DNA from 3 places in the Enterobacter cloacae subsp. cloacae ATCC 13047 genome. Region 2 is predicted to be linked to each of the others. Evidence: predicted binding sites of a transcription regulator. Region 2 holds the regulator's gene; each other region holds the start of a gene.

The links. The regulator LexA, encoded in region 2, represses DNA repair genes until DNA is damaged. The targets are predictions, from matches to a motif close to TNCTGTATGTACATACAGNA.
Region 1: umuD (translesion error-prone DNA polymerase V autoproteolytic subunit) is a predicted target of LexA. The motif match lies at 1,003-1,022, and genes of this name have one in related genera.
Region 3: sbmC (DNA gyrase inhibitor SbmC) is a predicted target of LexA. The motif match lies at 1,212-1,231, and genes of this name have one in related genera.

Annotation. Positions count from the first base shown of each region.
Region 1 is NC_014107.1:48,834-51,104, reverse strand. It holds gene parM (plasmid segregation protein ParM domain-containing protein) at 1-813, opposite strand, end outside; gene umuD (translesion error-prone DNA polymerase V autoproteolytic subunit) at 1,045-1,476, shown strand; gene ECL_RS26060 (Y-family DNA polymerase) at 1,476-2,271, shown strand, end outside.
Region 2 is NC_014121.1:310,423-312,693, reverse strand. It holds gene dinF (MATE family efflux transporter DinF) at 1-850, opposite strand, end outside; gene lexA (transcriptional repressor LexA) at 915-1,523, opposite strand; gene ECL_RS01460 (diacylglycerol kinase) at 1,632-2,000, opposite strand; gene plsB (glycerol-3-phosphate 1-O-acyltransferase PlsB) at 2,155-2,271, shown strand, end outside.
Region 3 is NC_014121.1:3,388,390-3,390,660, forward strand. It holds gene ECL_RS16470 (FUSC family protein) at 1-630, opposite strand, end outside; gene sbmC (DNA gyrase inhibitor SbmC) at 723-1,196, opposite strand; gene dacD (serine-type D-Ala-D-Ala carboxypeptidase DacD) at 1,315-2,271, opposite strand, start outside.

The DNA.
Region 1 (2,271 bases), on a different replicon from region 2:
GAAGACCGTCAGCTCACTGGTGACACGCGCGCCCAGGGAAGTGATTGCCTCTGTAATTTTGTTCAGAACATCGTCAATTTTTCCGGCATCGTTGATCACTCGCTGCAGATACTGACGATCATTGCGGTTGCGGATGACCGTGTCAGCAATAAGCGCGCTGGTTTCGCTGTCTGCAGCCCGCAGCGCGCCTGCAGCTGCGCGGGTGACCTGTGACACGCCGACAGACGGATTGCCGTGTACCGCACTGATATCATCAAACTGTCCGACAATCACGCCGGCATCGAGCGTGGTTCCGCCGAGATCGATAATCAGGGTGGTCTCAGCGGGTCCGGGCTTCAGCTCCGCGAGACGGGAGAACGCCGCCGGCAGTGATTCAGGCATCACCTTCACGTCCGTTACGGTAAATGCCCTGCCCTTATTCAGAACCAGCTCACGCATCAGGTTTTCTCGTTTGCGTCGGATGTTCTCCTCGTTCCGCTGGCAGTCCCCGTCATAATACTCGCTCAGGGGCAGCGTCACGGCCAGGCTCACCGGCTGCGGCTCAAGTCCGCTGTTCAGCAGGGCATGATGCACGGCCAGCAGGTTGAGATCACCGTACTGGTATTCCACGTTTGTTGTCGGGATGGCATCCCGGCTGACGCTGTCCCAGGTGTATTTCAGCGTGCCCACCTGATAGTTGAACGTTGCGGCACTGAATTCCGCCACTTTCCAGCCATGCCGGAAGGAGTTAGCAGAAACCCGGGTCTGCAGCTCGTTTCCTTCAAACCATGCCAGCTTAACATTAGTTGAACCATCATCGCAGTAAATATTCATCATTATGCTCCGTCAATTAAACTCAATTTGATACATATTATAAGAGCAAAATGGCAAAATAAAAGCCATACTTCTCATTATGAGTAATTTAAATGTTCCATAATGATATTAAATAGCATTTTGAGTAACTTAGGTTACTCACCCTGTTCATGAAGCAGGTGATCTGGATTATCCTCACGCTGTTAAATATACTGTATGCATATCCAGTATATTTAGACGTCAGGAGGAAAGATGAAACTGCAGCTTTTCAGCACCGGGAAAGCACTCCCGCCACAGGCCCATCCGTTGTTTGCAGACCTGGCCAGCTGCGGTTTTCCGAGCCCTGCCGCTGACTATGTCGAGTCCGACCTGGATCTCCATGATTACTGCATACGGCACCCAAGCGCGACTTACTATCTCCGTGCCAGCGGTGACAGCATGTCCGACGGCAGCCTTTACAATGGCGATCTGCTGGTTGTGGACAGTGCAGAGAAGCCCCGGCACGGCGATATTGTTGTGGCCAGTGTGCAGGGGGAGTTTACGGTTAAACGGCTTCTGCTGACGCCACGACTGACGCTGCAGCCAATGAACGCCGCCTGGCCGCCGATTTATCCCGACCCGGACGATCTGGATATCTTTGGCGTCGTCACGCACATCATCCACCGCCCGAGGGAGATGTACTGATGTTTGCCCTGGCCGATGTGAACAGCTTTTATGCCAGCTGCGAACGTGTTTTCCGCCCGGATTTGAAAGGAAAGCCGGTTGTGGTGCTCAGTAATAACGATGGCTGCGTTATCGCAAGAAGTGCCGAGGCAAAGCCCTGGATCAAAATGGGCATGCCGTGGTTTCAGATGAAAAACGAAACGTATCCGGAAAAAATATACGCGTTCTCAAGCAACTATGAACTTTATGCCTCGATGTCAGCGCGCGTGATGAGCTGCCTGGAGGAGCTGGCCCCAAGGGTGGAACAGTATTCGATTGACGAGATGTTCCTCGACCTGACCGGCGTTGAGCACTGCATGGACCTGGAGGACTTCGGCCGGCAGCTGCGCCAGCACGTGTATGACTGTACCCGTCTGACCATCGGCGTGGGTGCCGGGCCGACGAAAACCCTGGCAAAATCAGCCCAGTGGGCCTCAAAGGAGTGGAAACAGTTTCGTGGTGTGCTCGCCCTGACCAGGGGGAATCCTCAGCGAACGCGGAAACTGCTTTCACTGCAGCCGGTCGAAGAGATCTGGGGCGTGGGAAACCGTATTGCACGCAAACTTAATGTACTGGGTATCAGGACCGCGCTCGATCTGGCCCTGACGAACCCGGCCTTTATACGCAAAAATTTCTCCGTCGTTCTCGAGCGAACAGTACGCGAACTGAACGGGGAAAGCTGCATGTCGCTTGAGGAAGCACCACCGACGAAACAGCAGATCGTCTGCAGCCGCAGCTTTGGAGAGAAAATCACGGAGTACGATTCGCTCCGCCAGG
Region 2 (2,271 bases):
GTGCATAGGCGGTAAAGGTCAGCAGCGTCATCAGAACGGCATTCACCGCGACGATATCTGGCCCAAGCCGGGCGCCAAAGACCGTCAGTGCGCCGAAACAGAGCTGCAGCAGCAATGAGCGCAGCATAATGTCGCGATTAAGCGCCAGCAGGGTGCGGATATTGCCTCGCCATGCACTCTTGAGCAGAGCAAGGGAAATCCCCCGCATGACAAGCACCCGCCAGACCATCCACAGACCAAGGATAAACGTCCCGTATTCGGCAATCGCCGTCGCCAGTGCCGCACCCTGTACGTTCATGTGCAGGCCCATCACCAGCCAGAGATCGAGCACGATGTTGAGGAGGTTGCCTACCACCAACAGGATTACGGGCGCGCGGGCATACTGCACGCCGAGTAACCACCCCAGCAGAACCAGATTGGCCAGCGACGCGGGCGCGCTGAGCCAGCGAATTTCAAGGAAGCGTCGTGCCTGCTCCAGTACCGCCTCGCTGCCGCCAACGACATGCAGCGCCAGATCAATCAGTGGGGTACGTAATATAGCGATTAACGCGCCTGCCCCAAGCGCCAGAATTAACGGCTGAACCAGCGCGCGCGCCAGACGCAAAGGATCTTTAGCACCGTACGCCTGCGCCGTAAGCCCGGTGGTACTCATGCGCAAAAAGAGCAGGAGCATAAAAAGGAAGCTGGTCGCCGTCGCGCCAATCGCCACACCGCCCAGATAGATGGGTGAATCAAGGTGACCAATAACTGCCGTATCCACCAGCCCCAGCAGAGGAACGGTGATATTGGAAAAAATCATCGGCAGTGCAAGACGCCACAATGCCTTATCGGATGCCGTAAGCAGTGACATGAAAAAATACCGGGAGTGGATAAAGAATCAGGCCACGGCAGATCCGTAGCCTGTCAGGATGAGATTACAGCCATTCTCCGTTGCGAATGACCCCTACCGCCAGCCCCTCGATAGAGAAGTTTTGTTCGCGGAGGTCTACCACAATCGGGGAAAACTCGTTGTTTTCCGGCAGCAGCTGAACCGTATTACCTTGCTTTTTCAGGCGTTTAACGGTGACTTCATCATCGATGCGTGCCACCACAACCTGGCCGTTACGCACGTCTTGCGTTTTATGCACCGCAAGCAGATCGCCGTCAAGAATACCGATGTCTTTCATGGACATACCGCTTACACGCAGCAGGAAATCCGCGCTCGGCTTGAACATGCCGGGATCAACCTGGTAGTGGCCTTCAATATGCTGTTGCGCCAGCAGAGGTTCACCTGCCGCGACGCGCCCCACCAGCGGAATGCCCGTCTCTTCTTCCACCAGCAGGCGGATACCGCGTGAAGCACCCGATACAATCTCAATTACGCCTTTACGCGCCAGCGCTTTCAGGTGTTCCTCGGCAGCGTTCGGAGAACGGAAGCCCAGACGCTGCGCGATTTCCGCACGCGTGGGTGGCATACCCGTCTGGCCGATATGATCCCGAATGAGATCAAACACCTCTTGCTGCCTGGTCGTTAACGCTTTCATTCCGCCCCCTGGGTGTATATACAGTTATGCTGTGAGTATATACAGTCAAAGGCGATTTTGGAACCAAAAACTGCACAAAAAACCAGGGACTTAATTATTCCTCGAGGCTCATCGGAAATGTGACCAAAGCAGCGTGACCCAGGTGATGACCGCAGTGATAATCGCCAGCAACACGGCAGCAGAGCCCATGTCTTTTGCCCGGCCAGAAAGTTCGTGGAAATCAGAGCCAATACGGTCCACAACGGCCTCAATAGCGCTATTAAGAATTTCCACTATCATCACCAACAGCACGGAGCCGATCAGAAGCACGCGGGTAATGGCATCAACATCAAGGAAACAGGCGATAATCACCGCGACAATCGCGGCGACACCCTCCTGGCGAAACGCGGCTTCGTTGACCCAAGCGGCGCGAAAACCTTTCCAGGAATAGCCAGCAGCTTTAATGATACGGGTTAACCCAGTGGTATTATTGGCCATTAAAAGAACCTTTTATTTGAAATAGCGTCAATAACAGGAGGCGCAACGTGTTGCGCTGTAGCCTGAAGTATGACGGGTAACAACAGTAATTTCGCGCGCTTTCTGTTATCCTTGCGCCGCAATTGCATTATTAACCAGAGGCTTTACATCGTTTATGTCTGGCTGGCCACGAATTTACTACAAATTACTTAATTTACCATTAAGCGTCCTGGTAAAAAGTAAGTCTATCCCAGCAGAACCCGCGCTGGAATTGGGGCTCGATACGTCGCGC
Region 3 (2,271 bases), 2.2 Mb from region 2:
CACGTCATTAAGGATCTGCTGAAGATGCTTCTCCAGCCGGGGACGTTCGACAAGATTAGGTGAAAAACCGGCCTGGTAGACACGGTTAAAAGCGGTGACATAATTTGCCATCTGAATGCGCCAGTGCAGGAAAGCGCGCTGCGGCCAGATACCGGTGAAAAGCATCGCCAGCAGTGAACCAAGGATAACATCCCCGCTTCGCCACAGTGCCGTGGTCATATCACCCGCTGGCGCGCCGACCACCACCGCGAGGGTGATACCAATCAGCAGTGCCTGATAGGGCTTTTTACCCAGCGCCAGCCAGCCGCAGAGGAACATGGCGACACCGCACCAGGCCAACATCACCGGGAATGAAATAAGCTCCAGCTTAAGGGCAATCAACCCAAGGGCTGAGCCAAAAACCGTACCGCCAATGCGCTCGAAAGCACGCGGGACAACGTTCCCCCAGAACGAGATAGGCCCCATGACGACCACCAGCGTGATCAGCGGCCACGTTCCTTCAGGAACATCCAGTAAACGGACCAGCACAAACGTCAGAACGAATGCCAGCGCGATACGGCACCCATGAACCACGCGGTAGTGTTTATACAACCGAATTTCGAAAGACGTTAATGATTTGTCGGGACGCACACCCGCTCTCCAGCTACACGGCAAATCACAATTGTACTGTGTTTTCAGCCGGGCGGATCACACCCGGCTGAAAAACCCTGTATTTAACAGGACTACCCCGCTTTATGCTCTACGGCGATAAACATTTCGATGTCCCAGTACCCGTCGGCGTTGCCATCATTGAGATAGCGCTCGAAGCACGGTTTCAGAGCCATCTGGAATTTGTTGTCCTGCAAAAGGGAGTTAAAGAACTGGTACCACGGCGTGGCGAAGTCGTAGTTTTCAACACGTGCTTTCGCGACGGCGTAATCTCCGGCCGCAATTTCCGTCATCATCACCCCTTCGCTGTTTTCCGGGATAACGAAATCATCCGGTACCGTAACGGCCGTATCGCAGCGCAATTTTTCTGCCGGGACTTCGTCCGGGTTATCGTAATAAACCGCAACCCACTCCAGCGGCTGAATGTGTCGGCCATCGACCCACATGACCAGCTGTTCAAAGCCCTGTTTTACCGTGTGTTCCCATGGCCCGACCAGGTGAAAACCGGCAATCTTACGTTTCTTTTCCTGCCTGATGCTGTAGTCCATACTGCCTCCGTTTATCACTGTATATTTATACACTATAAAGCAGAATTTCTATAATCGGCAATCAAGGAGTGTTTATTATGTGAGCAGACTCGCAACCCTGCCAGTCTGCCCAGAAAGGTTAGATTTTGTGGTGCAGATAATCACTCAGACGGGAGAAAAGGCCACCTTTATCAACACGCTCCAGCGTCACCAGCGGCCAGTGAGCGACCACTTTATCGCGGTCGTATAACTGGATCTCGCCTACCCGCTGATGGGCGGCTATCGGCGCTTCCAGCTCTTTTGTATCCAGCACGTATTTTGCCTTGATGTTCGGTACTTCTGCTTTCGGTAATGCCAGCCAGAAATCCTGGTCGGTGCCCAGGTTCACCTGTTCTTTATCGCCGTACCAGATCCGCTCAGTGCCCACTTTTTTACCGTTGTGCAGGATCTGCACGGTATCAAAATTCTGTTGTCCCCAGTGCAGCAGTTTACGGGCCTGATCCTCACGCCCTTTCGGACTGTCTGCCCCCATCACTACGGCGATCAAGCGACGCTGACCGTCCACGGTGGAAGCAATCAGGTTAAATCCGGCCCCTGACGTGTGCCCCGTTTTCAGTCCATCTACATTCATGGTCTTATCCCAGAGCAGACCGTTACGGTTTTGCTGCGTGATCCCATTCCAGGTCAGGCTCTTTTCGCTGTACATGTGGTAAAACTCAGGCTCGCCGTGGATGATGGCTCTGGACAGCACGGCCAGGTCATACGCGGAGCTGTGCTGGCCTGGGGCATCCAGACCATGAACGGTTTCGAAGTGCGTATCGCGCAGATTCAGCTTTTGCACATAGTCGTTCATCATCTTCACGAACTGCGGCTGGCCACCGGCCACGTGATCCGCCAGCGCCACACAGGCGTCGTTACCAGAATCAACAATCAGACCGCGGCTGAGGTCGCGCACAGAAACGCGGTCACCCTCTTTCAGGAACATCAGTGACGAACCGTCAAATACCGGGTTACCTTTTGCCCACGCGTCGCGCCCGACGGTGACAATGTCATCCGGGGAAATGCGGTGGCTATCAATAGCGCGGTCAACAACGTA